2 regions of the Pseudomonas sp. FP597 genome follow, and region 1 is predicted to be linked to the other one. Evidence: riboswitches for the same ligand, from Rfam matches in the RefSeq annotation. Region 1 holds a riboswitch; the other holds the start of a gene.

The links. Region 1 has a riboswitch for cobalamin ahead of PSH66_RS20030 (ABC transporter substrate-binding protein). Riboswitches for the same ligand answer to the same signal wherever they lie in the genome.
Region 2: linked by a shared signal. The riboswitch ahead of cobW (cobalamin biosynthesis protein CobW) and the one ahead of PSH66_RS20030 (ABC transporter substrate-binding protein) in region 1 are both predicted to bind cobalamin.

The regions. Positions count from the first base shown of each region.
Region 1 is NZ_CP117432.1:4,402,657-4,410,497, forward strand. Features, by position in the region: gene PSH66_RS20020 (M4 family metallopeptidase) at 1-686, opposite strand, end outside; gene PSH66_RS20025 (DNA/RNA non-specific endonuclease) at 819-1,745, shown strand; cobalamin riboswitch at 1,783-1,977, shown strand; gene PSH66_RS20030 (ABC transporter substrate-binding protein) at 2,091-3,101, shown strand; gene PSH66_RS20035 (iron ABC transporter permease) at 3,098-4,102, shown strand; gene PSH66_RS20040 (ABC transporter ATP-binding protein) at 4,099-4,863, shown strand; gene PSH66_RS20045 (alpha/beta hydrolase fold domain-containing protein) at 5,162-6,088, opposite strand; gene PSH66_RS20050 (TspO/MBR family protein) at 6,088-6,528, opposite strand; gene chrA (chromate efflux transporter) at 6,662-7,841, shown strand, end outside.
Region 2 is NZ_CP117432.1:2,983,827-2,991,667, reverse strand. Features, by position in the region: gene cobN (cobaltochelatase subunit CobN) at 1-3,657, opposite strand, end outside; gene cobW (cobalamin biosynthesis protein CobW) at 3,661-4,722, opposite strand; cobalamin riboswitch at 4,815-5,014, opposite strand; cobalamin riboswitch at 5,057-5,262, shown strand; gene PSH66_RS13925 (CbtB-domain containing protein) at 5,358-5,546, shown strand; gene PSH66_RS13920 (CbtA family protein) at 5,558-6,262, shown strand; gene PSH66_RS13915 (cobalamin biosynthesis protein) at 6,259-6,651, shown strand; gene cobM (precorrin-4 C(11)-methyltransferase) at 6,720-7,466, shown strand; gene nfuA (Fe-S biogenesis protein NfuA) at 7,833-7,841, opposite strand, start outside.

The DNA.
Region 1 (7,841 bases):
TTCTGGGTAAACAGCCCTTTGCCGATCAACCAGTCGGCGTCTTCGGCCTTCTGCTGCAACGCGTGCTGCTTGATCAGTGAGCCGAACACATCCGACAGCGACTCGTTCAACGCGCCGGACTGGTTGAAATACATCAGCTTGGCCTCATCCTCGGTCACGCCATGGGCCAACTCATGACCAATCACGTCGAGGGCCACGGTGAAGCGGTTGAACAACTGCCCGTCGCCATCGCCAAACACCATCTGGGTCGAGTTCCAGAAGGCATTGTTGTAGTCCTTGCCAAAATGCACGGTGGCGTCCAGCGCCATGCCGGCATCGTCGATGGAGTTGCGGTCGAATACCTCGTCGAAAAAGTCGAAGGTCGCGCCCAGGCCGTCATAGGCTTCGTCGACCGCCGCATCACCACTGGCGGGCTGCCCCTCGCCGCGGATCAGTTTGCCGGGCAGGGTGTCGGTGCCGTCGGCGCTGTAGATTGAGCGGCGTTTGCCCGCTCCCATGGCCACGGCCATGTGGGCCGGGCCTCGGGCAGGCACGGCGAGCATGCGCAACGAGCGGAATGTGCTGTCCTTGGCCCGTGTGCGTAACGCAATTTCACGCTGGGCTTTATCACCGTGACGGGCGATCTGATCGAGCATGTACGGAGGAATCAGGCAAAAAATCGGATTGCGGTGGTGGCGAACACACATAAGCTGGCTCCATTCTGGCGTGTGGTGAACTCCGGATAACCGTTTCAGGATAGTCCGGCTGTCAGTGCCTGGCCTAAATTGTCATGAACCTATGTTGCAGTATGTTTATCTCAGGCCCGCAAGGAGCAGCCCATGCCCGCACGTAAAGTCAATGTCGACCTGTCCCACCGCCCCAGGCTCGCCGATCTGCGCCCGTTGATCGCGCCCTTTCCCACACTCCTGGAGGCCAGGGCCCCGACGCCGCGCACCACGCCGGCCAAGGACCTGCACAACCGCAGCGGTTACGCTGAAGACTTCCTCGGCAGTTTCGTGGTGCCATGGCCTACGGTCAACGAAACGTTGGCGGCTGACGTGCAACCACGGCTGGACTACACGCACTTTTCCATCACGATGTCACGCTCCCGACGACTGGCCCACTATGTGGGGGTCAACATCGACGGCGCACGGCATGTGGACATCGTGCGCAGCAACGACAGCTGGGCCTACGACGGCCGCCTGCCGCTCGACGCCCAAGTGGGCGAGGACCTCTACGCCGGCAACGGCCTGGACCGCGGCCATCTGGTACGGCGCCAGGACCCCAACTGGGGCGACGAGGCAACCACCGCCAACCTCGACACCTTCCATTTCACCAACTGCTCACCGCAGATGAGCGGCTTCAACCAGAAGACCTGGCTCGAACTCGAAGACTATCTCCTCGACAACACCCAGCGCTGGAAAGCCCGTGCCACGGTGTTCACCGGCCCGGTCTTCGCCGACGACGACCGCCTGTACCGTGGCGTCAAAATCCCCAAGGCATTCTGGAAAGTCGTCGCGTACCTGAGCGACGATGGCAAGCCTTCAGCCAGCGCCTACATGATCGACCAAAGCCGTGAACTGGGTCAGCTCGACCTGGTCTTCGGGCAGCTCAGAACCTACCAGCGCAGCGTGATCCAGATCGAAGGCTTGACCGGCATTCGCTTTGGCAACCTGGCCGATTACGACGGGTTCAGCAATGAAGAGCGCGCTACCGGGACGCGCATCGAAGCGCTGATCCGGGGGCCTGAAGATATTCGCGTGTGACCGGGCTCACTTCGACCTCCCGCTCCCGCGCCGAATCAACTACCATACCGCCGCCGGTTCCCCCACGGGACTAATAGGGAATTCGAAGCGCCGCCCGCGGCGCCAATCGAAACTGCCCCCGCAACTGTAGGTGCCGAGCCTGCTCCTCAACGCCACTGGACACCGTCCGGGAAGGCTGGAGCGAGGCGACGACGCATCAGTCAGGAGACCTGCCGGCCCAGCAACATCACTACCGGCGGGGTGTCCGGGAAGGACATCCTCGCCTGCCCGAGCGGCAGCGTTCGAGGGCGTATTTCCGAGCCGTACCTCCCCTGCTTCACGTACGGTTCACACGGAGATCGCCCCATGCTGCCACACGTTACCGCCCTGCTCACCGGGCTGGGCTTCTGTGCCCTGGCCCACGCGGCCCCCGCTCATTACCCGCTGACCGTCGAAAACTGCGGCAGCAGCGTCACCTTCCAGCAAGCCCCGACACGCAGCGTGACCATCGGCCAGGCCGCCACCGAAATGCTTTACGCCCTGGGCGTGGGCAACACCGTGGTCGGCACCTCGCTGTGGTTCAACAGCGTGCTGCCGCAGTTCAAGGCGCAAAACGACGGCATCGAACGCCTGGCTAACAACGAGCCAAGCTTTGAAGCGGTGATCGCCAAGCGCCCGCAACTGGTGGCCGCCGAGCTGGAATGGGTGGTCGGCCCGCAAGGCGTGGTCGGCACTCGCGAGCAATTCCATGAACTGAAGATTCCCACCTACGTGCTGCCCTCCGACTGCGAAGGCAAGGACAACCTGGTGGGCGCCGACGGCACGCGGCTGGAGCAGTTCCACATTGAGACAATCTACAAAAGCATCCACCAATTGGCGCAGATTTTCGACGTCCAGGATCGCGGCGAACAACTGAACGATGCACTCAAGGCGCGCCTGGCCAAGTCCGTCGCCACCGCGCAAGGCAAGGGCTTGAAACAGGCCAGCGCACTGGTGTGGTTCTCCAGCGCGGAGATGGCCAGCGACCCGTACGTGGCCGGCCACAAGGGCGTTCCCGAATTCATGCTCGACACCCTTGGTTTGCACAACGTGGTGCAATCGGATGAAGAGTGGCCCGCCGTCGGCTGGGAAACCCTCGCCAAGGCCAACCCGACCTTCCTGGTGATCGCCCGCATGGACCGCCGCCGCTACCCCGCCGACGACCATGAAAAGAAACTCGCCTTCCTGCGCAGCGACCCGGTCACGCGCAACATGGACGCGGTAAAAAACAACCGCATCATCATCCTCGACGCCCTGGCGCTGCAGGCCAGCCTGCGCACCTTTGATGGCCTTGAACAATTGGCCGGGGCCATCGACGGCTACGACCTGTCCAAATGATCCGTACCTTACTTGCCCTCGCGCTGCTGCTGGCCGCCGTCCTTGCCGGCGTGGCCATCGGCGAAACCGCCATCGAACCGCAGGTGGTGTTGCAGGTGCTGGCCAACAAACTGTGGAACGCCGGCTACGTGCTGGACCCCATCGACGAAGGCGTGGTGTGGAATTACCGCCTGACCCGCGCCCTGGTCGCCGCCGCCTGCGGTGCCGGGCTGGCCACCTGCGGGGTGATTTTGCAGTCATTGCTGCGCAACCCGTTGGCCGATCCGTACCTGCTGGGCATCAGCGCGGGCGCCTCGACCGGCGCGGTGCTGGTGGCGTTGATGGGCGTGGGCGGCGGCTTGATTTCGCTGTCGGCCGGCGCGTTTGTCGGGGCCATGGCGGCGTTTGCGCTGGTGATTCTGCTGACACGGGCCAGCGGTTCCCTGAGCGGCACCGGGCAGATCATCCTCGCGGGCATTGCCGGCTCGCAGCTGTTCAATGCGCTCACCGCGTTCCTGATCACCAAATCCGCCAGCTCGGAACAGGCGCGCGGCATCCTGTTCTGGCTGCTCGGCAACCTCAGCGGCGTGCGCTGGCCGTCGGTGTGGCTGGCGGTGCCGGTGGCGGTCGCGGGATTGGCCGTGTGCCTGTGGCACCGTCGCGCGCTGGATGCGTTCACCTTCGGCAGCGACTCGGCGGCGTCCCTCGGCATCCCGGTGCGCCGCGTGCAGTGTGTGCTGGTGGGCTGCGCCGCGCTGGTCACGGCGGTGATGGTGTCGATTGTCGGCTCCATCGGCTTTGTCGGCCTGGTGATCCCCCACGCCATGCGCCTGTTGCTCGGCACCGGGCACTCGCGCCTGCTGCCGGCCAGTGCGTTGGGCGGCGCGTTGTTCTTGATCGCCGCTGATGTGCTGTCGCGCACCTTGATCAAGGGCCAGGTGATTCCCGTCGGTGTAGTCACGGCCTTGGTCGGCGCGCCGGTGTTTGCATTGATCCTGATTGGCCGGAGAAATGCGCGATGACCGTGCTCAGTTGCACGGGCCTGGGCTTCAAGGTGCGTGACGCCGAGTTACTGCGCGATATCCACCTGCAGGTTCAACAGGGAGAAACCTTGGGGATTGTCGGGCCGAACGGCTCGGGCAAATCCACCCTGCTCAAATTGCTCGCCGGTTTGCGTGTGCCCGCCAGCGGCGAGGTGCGACTCGGCAGCCAACGCCTGGGCGACCTCACGCGCCGCACCATCGCGCAACAGTTGGCGGTGGTGGAGCAACAGGCCGACACCGACGACGCCATCCGCGTGTTCGACGCCGTGGCGCTGGGCCGCACACCGTGGCTGTCGGCGTTGAGCCCGTGGTCTGGCGAAGACGATACCATCGTGCGCCAGGCCCTGCACGACGTGGATGCCACCCACCTGAGCCAACGCGCCTGGCGCAGCCTCTCCGGCGGCGAACGCCAACGCGTGCACATCGCCCGCGCATTGGCGCAACGGCCGCAGATTCTGTTGTTGGATGAGCCGACCAACCATCTGGATATCCAGCATCAACTGGCGATTCTGAAAGGCGTGCAAGCGCTGCCGGTGACCACTTTGATTGCGCTGCACGACCTCAACCAGGCACTGACCTGCGATCGCCTCGCCGTGCTGGATCGCGGGCGGTTGGTGGCGCTGGGCAAACCGATGGACGTGCTCACACCGCAGCGGTTGCAGGAGACGTTCGGGGTGCGGGGGCATTATCTGACGGACCCGTTTGATGGGGCGCGGATATTGCGGTTGCGCTCCAACTGAGCGATCACGACGTCGAGAACACCAAAGATCAACGATGGGCGTTGGCTTGTCTGCGGTAGACATCGGTATCACACAATTTTTAAAAGCTGAAAATCTTCTCTGTGGTGAGCGGGCTTGTCCCGCGCTGGGCTGCGAAGCAGCCCTAAAACCTGCGCCTCGGTTAATCCTGACACACTGCGGCGATCTTATTGGGGCCGCTGCGCGGCCCAGCGCGGGACAAGCCCGCTCACCACAGGGAGAATTTTCAACGTTTAAAAATTGTGCAGGTACCTAGACCCAGGCCCCGACAGCATCACCTCTATAGGCCTGACGCACCGATACACGTCGTGATCCACCTTCGGCTATACCCCAACACCCCATCCGCCATCGCCACCGGAAAATGAATGAACCCGTGCGCCGACTCCGGCAGCAGATGGGCCTCGGCCTGCGGCCATCGCTCGGCGATCAGCAGCGTGTCGTCCTTGAGCGGGTCCAACTCGCCCACGAACATCAACGCTGGCGGCATACCTTCAAAGTCGCCATACAACGGCGACAACGGCGCTTGCGTGCGCTGTTCATCACTTAATCCCGGCGTGAGCATGCGCAACGCCTCGACCATCCCCGGCCCGTCCAGCAATAACGTTTGCGGCCCGGCCTGGCGCACGCTCGGTGTACCGGTCAGATCGTAAACGCCGTAATACAACACCGCACCGCTTACCCGTTTGAGCAACTCAGGCCATTGCTTGAGCGCCAGCAACGTCGCCGCCGCCAGATGCCCGCCGGCCGATTCGCCGACGAAGACCACCGGCAGATGCGCAAACTCTTCCTCGCCGAGCAACCAACGCGCCGCCGCCAGGCAGTCCTCCAACAACCCTTCAACCGGCGTATCCACCGCCAGCCGGTAATCCACCGACACCACCGCCACGTCGCACGCGTTGACCATGCCGAGATTGAGGTCGTCGTCCATCCGGGCATTGCCGATCACCCAGCCGCCGCCGTGGATATCCAGCACCACCCCCTTGGGCTTACCGCTCGGGCGCAGGATGCGCACGGGCACGCCCGCCACTACTTTGCATTCGACCACGGGCGCCTGCCTGAACGTTTGGCTGGCACGCAACAGCGCCTGGATCAGACGCGGTGTGACGCGATTGCGGATTTTAAAGCGCGGCATCCACGCAAGCTTTTGATTGAAGCGGCGCATCTGGGCCAGCTCGGCCTCGCTCGCCGGCCACGGTTGGAGAGCCATCAGCGGTTATTGCGCAGGATCGAGAAATTCAACGCCGCCGCCACACACAGCCACGCCAGGTACGGGAACAGGATCAAGCCGGTAATCAGATCCAGGCGCACCGCCAACACCACCATCGCCGCGACGGTGAGCCACAGCAGTACGATGATCACCATCCCGGCGAGCAAGCGATGCGCACCGAAGAACACTGGCGTCCACAGCGTGTTCAACGCAATTTGCGCAGCCCACAGCGCCAGAACCATTTCGCTGCCCGGTATGAGGCTCAGGCGATAACCGGCCCAGGCCAGCAGCAGGTAAATGATCGTCCACGCGACCGGGAACAGCCAATTGGGCGGGGTGAAGCTGGGCTTGACCAGCGATTCGTACCAGGCACCGGGCTTGAAGATAATGCCGGTGCTGGCGGCGGCGGCGCAGGCGAGCAGGAAGATGAAGAAGGTCATGGTCGATCCTTGAGGTGAAGGGGTAGAAAGTAACGCTATGCTTGAGTGACTCGAACTACCGCAAATAAATTCAATGACGGCGGCAAAAATGGCACTCTTCTACCCTTTTTGAGCACCACCAGAGACCCCAGCCGTGACCAATACCCGCGCCGATCAATCCAACACCCCCTGGTCGGTATTCCTGATCTTCCTGCGCCTGGGCCTCACCTCGTTCGGCGGGCCCATCGCGCACCTCGGCTACTTTCGCGCCGAGTTCGTGACGCGGCGGCGCTGGCTCAGCGAGCGCAGCTATGCCGACCTGGTCGCGCTGTGCCAGTTTTTACCCGGCCCGGCCAGCAGCCAGGTCGGCATCGCGCTGGGCCTGTCGCGGGCGGGTTACGGCGGTGCCGTGGCCGCCTGGGCCGGGTTCACCTTGCCGTCCGCGCTGCTGCTGGTGCTGTTCGCCCTGGGCATTGCGCACCACAGCAACGCCCTGCCGCTCGACGTGCTGCACGGTCTTAAAGTCGTCGCGGTGGCCGTGGTCGCCCAAGCCGTGTGGGGCATGGCGCGCAACCTGTGCCAGGGCGCGACCCGGATCACCCTGATGCTGATCGCTGCGTGCGTGGCCCTGCTGGCGCCTTCGGCCTGGGGCCAGGTGGGCGTGATCGTCGTCGCCGGCGTGATCGGCCTGCTGCTTTTAACCCCCACGCCAAACGCCGAACACGAAGCACTGCCCATGCCCCTCCGCCGTCGCACCGGGGCCCTGTGGTTACTGCTGTTTGTGCTGTTGCTGATGGCCTTGCCGCTGCTGGCGCAAACGCTGCCCAACCAAGGCCTGGCGCTGGTAGACGCCTTCTACCGCGCCGGCGCACTGGTGTTCGGCGGCGGCCACGTGGTGCTGCCGTTGCTGCAGGCCGAAGTGGTGCCGCCGCAGTGGCTCAGCAACGACCTGTTCCTCGCCGGCTACGGCGCCGCCCAAGCCGTGCCCGGCCCGCTGTTCACCTTCGCCGCCTTCCTCGGCGCCGCCATGCAGCCGGCCCCGAACGGCTGGCTGGGCGGCCTGATCTGCCTGCTGGCTATCTTCGCCCCGTCGTTCCTGCTGGTGTTCGGCGCCCTGCCTTTTTGGGAAACCCTGCGCCGCAGCCCGCGCACCCAAGCGGCCTTGGCGGGCGTGAACGCCGGCGTGGTGGGCCTGCTGCTGGCCGCGCTGTATCACCCGGTGTGGACCAGCGCGATCTTCAGCGTCTACGACCTCGGTTTGGCCGCGCTCGCACTGGTGGCGTTGATGGTCTGGAAGTTGCCGCCGTGGCTGGTGGTGGCGGCCAGTGCCGGGC
Region 2 (7,841 bases), 1.4 Mb from region 1:
CATGTCGCGCAGCGCAGCGGGGTTGTGCCGCTGCACAAAATCGCGGGTGTCAGGGTCGAGCAGGTAGGCGTCGGCGAGCAAGGCATATTGATGATCGTCGATCAGCGCCGTGGTGGCGTCGAAGGCGAACAGGTTGTCCACCGTCGCGGCCATCTCGAACGCGCCTTTATAGCCATGGCGCTTCACGCCGTCGATCCACTTGGGGTTGGCGGCGCGGGAACGGATCACCCGGTTCAGCTCTTCCTTCAAGGTACGGATCTTCGGCAGGTCCGGCTGGCTGTGGTCGCCATGGTAGCTGGCGGCCTTGTCGCCGCTCAAGGTTTCCACGGCGGCGAGCATGCCGCCCTGGAACTGGTAGTAGTCGTTGGAGTCGAGCAGGTCATGCTCGCGGTTGTCCTGGTTTTGCAGCACGGCCTGCACCTGGCTCAGGCGTTGGGCGAACTGCTCGCGGGCGGCGGTGCCCTCGTCGGAGCCGCCATAAGCATAGCCACCCCAATTCAAGTAGACCTCAGCCAGATCCTCGCGACTTTGCCACAGGCGGCCGTCAATCGCGCCTTGCACGCCGGCGCCGTAGGCACCGGGCTTGGCGCCGAAAATACGCCAGCCGGCCTGTTTCGCGGCGGCATCTTCATCCAGCCCCGACAAACGCAGTGCCTCGCGCTCGCTGCGCACCTTGGCGGCCAGCGGGTTCAGGTCATCCGGCTCGTCCAGGGCCGCCACCGCCTGCACCGCCGCATCGAACAGGCGGATCAGGTTGGCGAAGGCATCGCGGAAGAACCCGGACACCCGCAACGTCACGTCCACACGCGGGCGGTCGAGCAGGCTGACCGGCAGGATTTCAAAGTCGTCCACCCGCTGGCTGCCGGTGGCCCAGACCGGGCGCACACCCATCAGCGCCATGGCCTGGGCGATATCGTCACCGCCGGTCCGCATGGTCGCCGTGCCCCACACCGACAGGCCGAGCTGACGCAGGTGGTCGCCGTGGTCCTGCAAATGCCGCTCAAGGATCAGATTCGCGGACTGGAAACCAATGCGCCAGGCCGTGGTGGTGGGCAGGTTGCGTACATCGACGCTGAAGAAGTTGCGGCCGGTGGGCAGCACATCCAGGCGCCCACGGCTGGGCGCACCGCTCGGCCCGGCTGGCACGAAACGACCGCTCAGGGCATCGAGCAAACCACGCATTTCCGCCGGGCCGCAGGCATCCAGGCGTGGCGCGACGAGGCTACGCAGGTGCTCGATCACCGCTTTCACGTCTTCCCAACCGGGCGCTTGCAACTGCTCCAGCGGCCCGTCCAAGGCCTGTTCGATCAAGCGCGCGGCGTACACTTCCAGGCGCTCGCGGGTATCGCCGGCGGTGCGCCACAGCTGTTCATCCATCTGCTGCAACGCCGCTGGGCGACGTCCGGTCCAAGGCTCGGCCAGGGCGCAATCCAGCGGATCGAAACCCAGCTCGAATGCCTTGGCCAACACCCGCAGCAGGCTCGATTGCGGGCCACGGCCATCGCCACGCGGAATACGCAGCAAGGCCAGCAGCGTATCAATGCGCAGGCGGCCTTGCGGCGACTCGCCAAAGATATGCAGGCCGTCGCGGATCTGCGATTCCTTCAAGTCACACAGGTAGGTGTCCAGGCGCGGCAGCCAAATGGCGGCATCCGCGTCGCCGTCCAGTTCAAGTTCCTGGTCGATATGGGTTTCGCGCACCAGCTTGAGAATGTCTTTTTGCAGTTCACGGGCACGGCGCGGGTCGAGCAGTTGAGCTTCGTAATACTCGTCCGCCAACAGCTCCAGGTCACGCAGCGGGCCATAGGTTTCGGCACGGGTCAGCGGCGGCATCAGGTGGTCGATGATCACCGCCTGGGTACGCCGCTTGGCTTGGGCGCCCTCACCCGGATCATTGACGATAAACGGGTAGATATTCGGCAATGGCCCGAGCAGCGCGTCGGGCCAGCAGTTTTCCGACAAGCCCACGCCCTTGCCCGGCAGCCACTCCAGGTTGCCGTGCTTGCCCACGTGGATCACGCCATGGGCGCCGTAGGTGTGGCGCAACCAGAAATAGAACGCCAGATAGCCGTGGGGCGGCACCAGGTCCGGGTCGTGATACACCGCGCTGGCATCCACTTGGTAACCGCGCGCCGGCTGGATGCCGACAAACGTCTGGCCCAGGCGCAGGCCGGCGATCATCAGGCGGCCGTCGCGGAACATCGGGTCGGTATGCGGCGCGCCCCAGCGCTCCAGCACGGCCTGGCGATTGGCCTGCGGCAAGCGCTGGAACATCGCCTCATAGTCATCCAGGCCCAGGCTTTGATGGCAGGGGCGCAGGTCCAGGCTGTCGAGGTCGTTGGTGACGCCGCCGAGCAGTTCATGGATCAATGCCGTGCCGCTGTCCGGCAAAGTATCCGGCAGCGGATAGCCTTCAGCCTGCAGCGCCCGCAGGATATTCAGTGCCGCCGCCGGCGTGTCCAGGCCCACGCCATTACCGATGCGACCATCGCGGGTCGGGTAGTTGGCGAGGATCAGCGCGATGCGCTTATGCGCATTCGGCACCCGCGCCAGCTCGACCCAGCGCCGTGCGAGCGAGGCGACAAAGTCCATGCGCTCGGGCGCTGCGCGGTAGCACACCACATCCGACTGGCTGCGCTCGCTGCGCCAGGCCAGGTCCTTGAAACTGATGGGCCGGCTGATGATGCGCCCGTCCAGTTCCGGCAAGGCAATGTGCATCGCCAGGTCCCGCGGGCCCAGGCCCTGCTCGCTGGCCTGCCAACCGGGCTGGTTGTCCTGGGCGCAAATGGCCTGGATCACTGGGATATTGCGACGAAACGGGCGCACATGCGGCGCTTCGGGGCTGGACTGGGCAAAACCGGTGGTGTTGAGGATCACCGCGGCGTCGACCTCATCCAGCAGGTCCTCGACCACCGCCAGACAGCCGGGCTCTTTCAGGCTGGCCACCGCCATCGGCAGCGGGTTGAGGCCCGCCGCCTGCAAGCGTTGACAGAACTCGTCGATAAAACCGGTATTGGCCGCCTGCAGATGCGAACGGTAGAACAGCACCGCCGCTACGGGCCAGTCCGGGTTCCACGCCAACTGCCAGTCTTCAAGACGGGCATTGGCGGTGTGCGGGTGATAGATCGCGGTCCGCGCCAGGGTTTGCGGCTCGGCCCAAGGGTAATCACGGCCCAGGTAACCGCTGGCCAGGCAGCGATAGAAATCCAGCGCATTGCCCAAGCCGCCCTGGCGCAGGAAGTGCCACAGGCGGTCGCGTTGTTCGGCGTTTACCGTGCTCAGGCCACTGAGTTCCGGGTCCGGGCGATCATCGCCCGGCACGAGGATCAGCGTGACGCCGCGTTCGGCCAGCTCCACCAGGCGCTCGATGCCATAGCGCCAATAACCGATACCGCCATGCAGCGAAAGCAGGATGACCTTGGCATGGCGTAGCACTTCGTCGACGTACAGGTCGACCGACGCGTGGTTCTGCACCTGCATCGGGTTGGCCAGGCGCAGGCTGGGGTAATCGTCGGGTAGCTGTTGCGCCGCTTCGGCCAGCAGCGCCAGGCTCGAATCGCCGCTGCACAGGATCACCAGTTCGGCAGGGGTCTGGCCAAGGTCGGCGATATTGTCGTCCGCGACGAAACCACCGGGCTGAGTCCTGAGCAGGTGCATGGGTTAAACGCTGAGCGCTGCGCGCAACTGCGCTTCAAGGCCGGCGGCATCCAGGTCCTGGCCGATCAGCACCAGGCGCGTGATGCGCGCCTCGTCAGCGCCCCAGGCACGGTCGAAGTGCTTGTCGAAACGCGTGCCCACGCCCTGGACCAGCAGACGCATCGGCTTGTTCGGGATCGCGGCGAAGCCTTTGACGCGCAGGATGCCGTGCTGCACCACCAGTTGGGTCAGCGCGTCGAGCAGCAAGGCTTCGTCGGCCTGCGGCAGGTCGATGGAGATCGAGTCAAAAGCGTCATGGTCGTGATCGTCTTCACCGTCGTGATGATGATCGTGATGGCTGTGGCGACCGTCGATGTGCTCTTCGGAGCCGGCACCCAGGCCGATCAGCACGTCCAGCGGAACGCGGCCACTGCTGGCTTCGATGACTTTCACCGCCGGCGGCAGCTCTTGGGCGACTTCCAGGCGCACGCGGGCCAGGTCTTCGCGGCTGATCAGGTCGGATTTATTGAGGATCACCAGGTCGGCGCTGGCCAACTGGTCGGCGAACAGCTCGTGCAAGGGCGACTCGTGATCCAGATTCGGGTCGAGCTTGCGCTGGGCGTCGACCTGGTCGGGGAACGCGGCGAAGGTACCGGCGGCCACGGCGGGGCTGTCGACCACGGTGATCACCGCGTCAACCGTGCAGGCGCTGCGGATTTCCGGCCACTGGAAGGCTTGCACCAACGGTTTTGGCAGCGCCAGGCCCGAGGTTTCGATGAGGATATGGTCGAGGTCGCCGCGACGGGCCACCAGCTCACGCATCACCGGGAAGAATTCTTCCTGCACGGTGCAGCACAGGCAGCCGTTGGCCAGTTCGTAGACACGACCGTTGGCTTCTTCCTCGGTGCAACCGATAGAGCACTGCTTGAGGATTTCACCGTCGATGCCCAGCTCGCCGAACTCGTTGACGATCACGGCGATGCGACGGCCCTGGGCATTGTCGAGCATATGGCGCAGCAAGGTGGTTTTGCCCGACCCGAGGAAGCCGGTAACGATGGTGACGGGAAGTTTGGCCAGTGTTTTCATCGGATGCCCTTGAGGGCGGGCATACGGGACGATAAGCCCTGCGACGGCGCGCAGCAGCGGATTTCGTCACCGGATCACCCCGCCCGGTTGAAGTGGAAAATCGGTTGCGAGGCAGGTCTCCTGGCTAGGGGCATGCGGGCCATCAGGCCGGCGCCGGCTGCGCCTTCCCGCCTGATGGGCAGTGGCATGGCAGTCGGTAAACCCTTCACAGTTGCGGGGGCAGCCACGGATTGAACCGTGTTCCCTTCTTAGCTTCGGCCTGGGCCGAAGAACCTCGCAGGATGCAAGGCTACAGGTGCTCGGTCAATTTGACTACCGTCGCTCTGCATGCTTTCCTACAGGCCTTGTTTCGGGTGCCCTTCACAGGGTGAAACGGGAAACCGGTGCGTCATCGACAGATGGCCAGTCCGGTGCTGCCCCCGCAACGGTAAGCGAGCGAAGCGTCAGATCCACTGTGTCGGTATGGCATGGGAAGGCGATGCTTTATAGACCCAGAGTCCCTCGCGAGCCCGGAGACCGGCCCGAAAAATCAGATAACAAACCCGCGGTGGGCGGGCGCTGTTCAAAACCCTGCGTGCCCGGCTCGCGGGGTTTTCATGCGCTCGTTTCACCCTGACACCTGAAAGGGACGCGCCATGTCGATCATCAGCAGCACCTCAGCTACCGCCAGCAGTACCACTACCCTCAGCCAACGTCTGACCGCCGCCATCGGCGCGTCGATCCTCGGCGCGTGCCTGGTGTATTTCGCCGGCTTCTCGCACATCGAGGCGGTGCACAACGCCGCCCACGATACCCGCCACAGCGCCGCGTTCCCGTGCCACTGAGGCCTGCCGAGATGATCAAGCGTATTGCGCAAACCGCAGGATTCACTGGCCTTTTGGCCGCCCTGCTGCTGACCCTGCTGCAAAGTTTCTGGGTCGCCCCGCTGATTCTGCAGGCGGAAACCTTTGAGCACGCCCCGGCAACCGCCGAAGTAGCCCACGAACACGGCGCCGGCGCCGCTGCCCACAGCCACGACGCCGAAGCCTGGTCGCCGGAAGACGGCTGGCAGCGCGTGCTGTCCACCACCGGCGGCAATCTGGTGGTCGCCGTCGGTTTTGCGCTGATGCTGGCAGGCTTGTACACCCTGCGCGCACCCACCCGCACCGCCCAGGGCCTGCTCTGGGGCCTGGCCGGTTATGCGACCTTTGTGCTGGCGCCCACCCTCGGCCTGCCGCCGGAATTGCCGGGCACTGCCGCCGCCGAGCTGGCGCTGCGCCAGACCTGGTGGATCGGCACCGCCGCGTCTACCGCTGTCGGAATTGCACTGATCGTGTTCGGCCGCCATTGGCTGCTCAAAGTGCTGGGCGCGGCCATCCTGGCAGTGCCGCACGTGATCGGCGCGCCCCAACCGCAAGTGCACTCGATGCTGGCGCCAGAAGCGCTGGAGGCTCAATTCAAGATCGCTTCGCAGTTGACCAACATGGCGTTCTGGCTGGCACTGGGCCTGATCAGCGCCTGGCTGTTCCGGCGCAACCGCGATGATCACTACTCGGCATGACCTGCGTCGTCGGCCTGGGCTGCCAGCGCGGTTGTGAGGTTTACACCCTGCTGGCGCTGTTTGATGCCGCCCTCGCCGAGGGCGGCATCGATCGCCAGCGCATCACCGCACTGGCCAGCCTCGATCGCAAACAGGATGAGCCCGGTTTGCTCGACCTGGCGCGGTTGCTCAAGCTGCCCTTGCAGTGTTTCAGTGCCACGCAGTTGGCTGTTTATGAAGACCGTCTCAGCCACAAATCGGCGGTCGCATTTGCCCATACGGGCTGCTACGGCATCGCCGAAAGTGCCGCGCTGGCGCTTGCCGAACAGCTCACCAATGCCCCGGCCCGCCTGTTGATCACCCGCAAAAAAAACGCCCAGGCCACCTTTGCATTGGCCTGCGGCGACTAAACGCTCGATAATCGCCCTTCCCGATCATGAACAACCTTCATGCTCGCCGCTTGTCACAGGATTTGCGTATGACCGTCTACTTCATCGGCGCCGGCCCCGGCGACCCGGAATTGATCACCGTCAAAGGCCAGCGCCTGATTCGCCAGTGCCCGGTGATCATTTATGCCGGCTCGTTGGTGCCTGCGGCGGTGCTGGTAGGCCATCAGGCGCAGCAAGTGGTCAACAGCGCCGAATTGCACCTGGAACAGATCATCGACCTGATCAAGGCTGCCCACGCCAAAGGCCTGGACGTGGCCCGCGTACATTCCGGCGATCCCAGCCTGTATGGAGCGATTGGCGAGCAGATCCGGTATTTGCGCGAAGCGGGCATCCCGTTCCAGATCATCCCCGGCGTCACGGCGGTAGCCGCCTGCGCCGCCTTGCTGGAGACCGAACTGACCCTGCCGGATATCGCTCAGAGCGTGATCCTCACGCGCTACGCCGATAAAACCAGCATGCCGGCAGGCGAGGATTTCGACAGCCTGGCGCGTCACGGCACGACCATGGCGATTCACCTGGGGGTCAATCATCTGGAAAGGATCGTCGCCGATCTGCTGCCGCACTATGGCGCGGACTGCCCGATTGCAGTGGTGCACCGAGCGACGTGGCCGGATCAGGATTGGGTGGTGGGAACACTCAGTGATATTGCCGAGAAGGTGGCGGCCAAGGGGTTCAGGCGTACGGCGCTGATCGTGGTGGGACGGGTGCTGGCAAACGACGGTTTCAGTGAATCGTCGCTGTATCGGGCCGGGCATGCGCACCTCTATCGGCCTTGATATCTCACCTTACAAATTAACAGCAACACACTGATTTAACTGAACAAACACAAAAAAATGCGGGAGGGGCTTGCCCGCAATGGCCATAGGTATCTACACAATTTTAAAAGCTCAAAATCCTCCCTGTGGTGAGCGGGACAAGCCCGCTCACCACAACAGCCCATTCGCCCTAGTTTTTTTCGCTCACCGGAAGTTGTGTAGATACCTATGCCCTGATGGCGGTGCATCAGCCTACTCATAAGCCGACTGCAAGCCCCCTCCCACACTTAATCTTCTTTGTTAGAGATACTTCGCAATACCCTGAATTTAAAGCATAAAAAACGGCGCTCACGGGGCACCGTTTTTTATATGCAGTGAACACCTTACTCAGTAGTA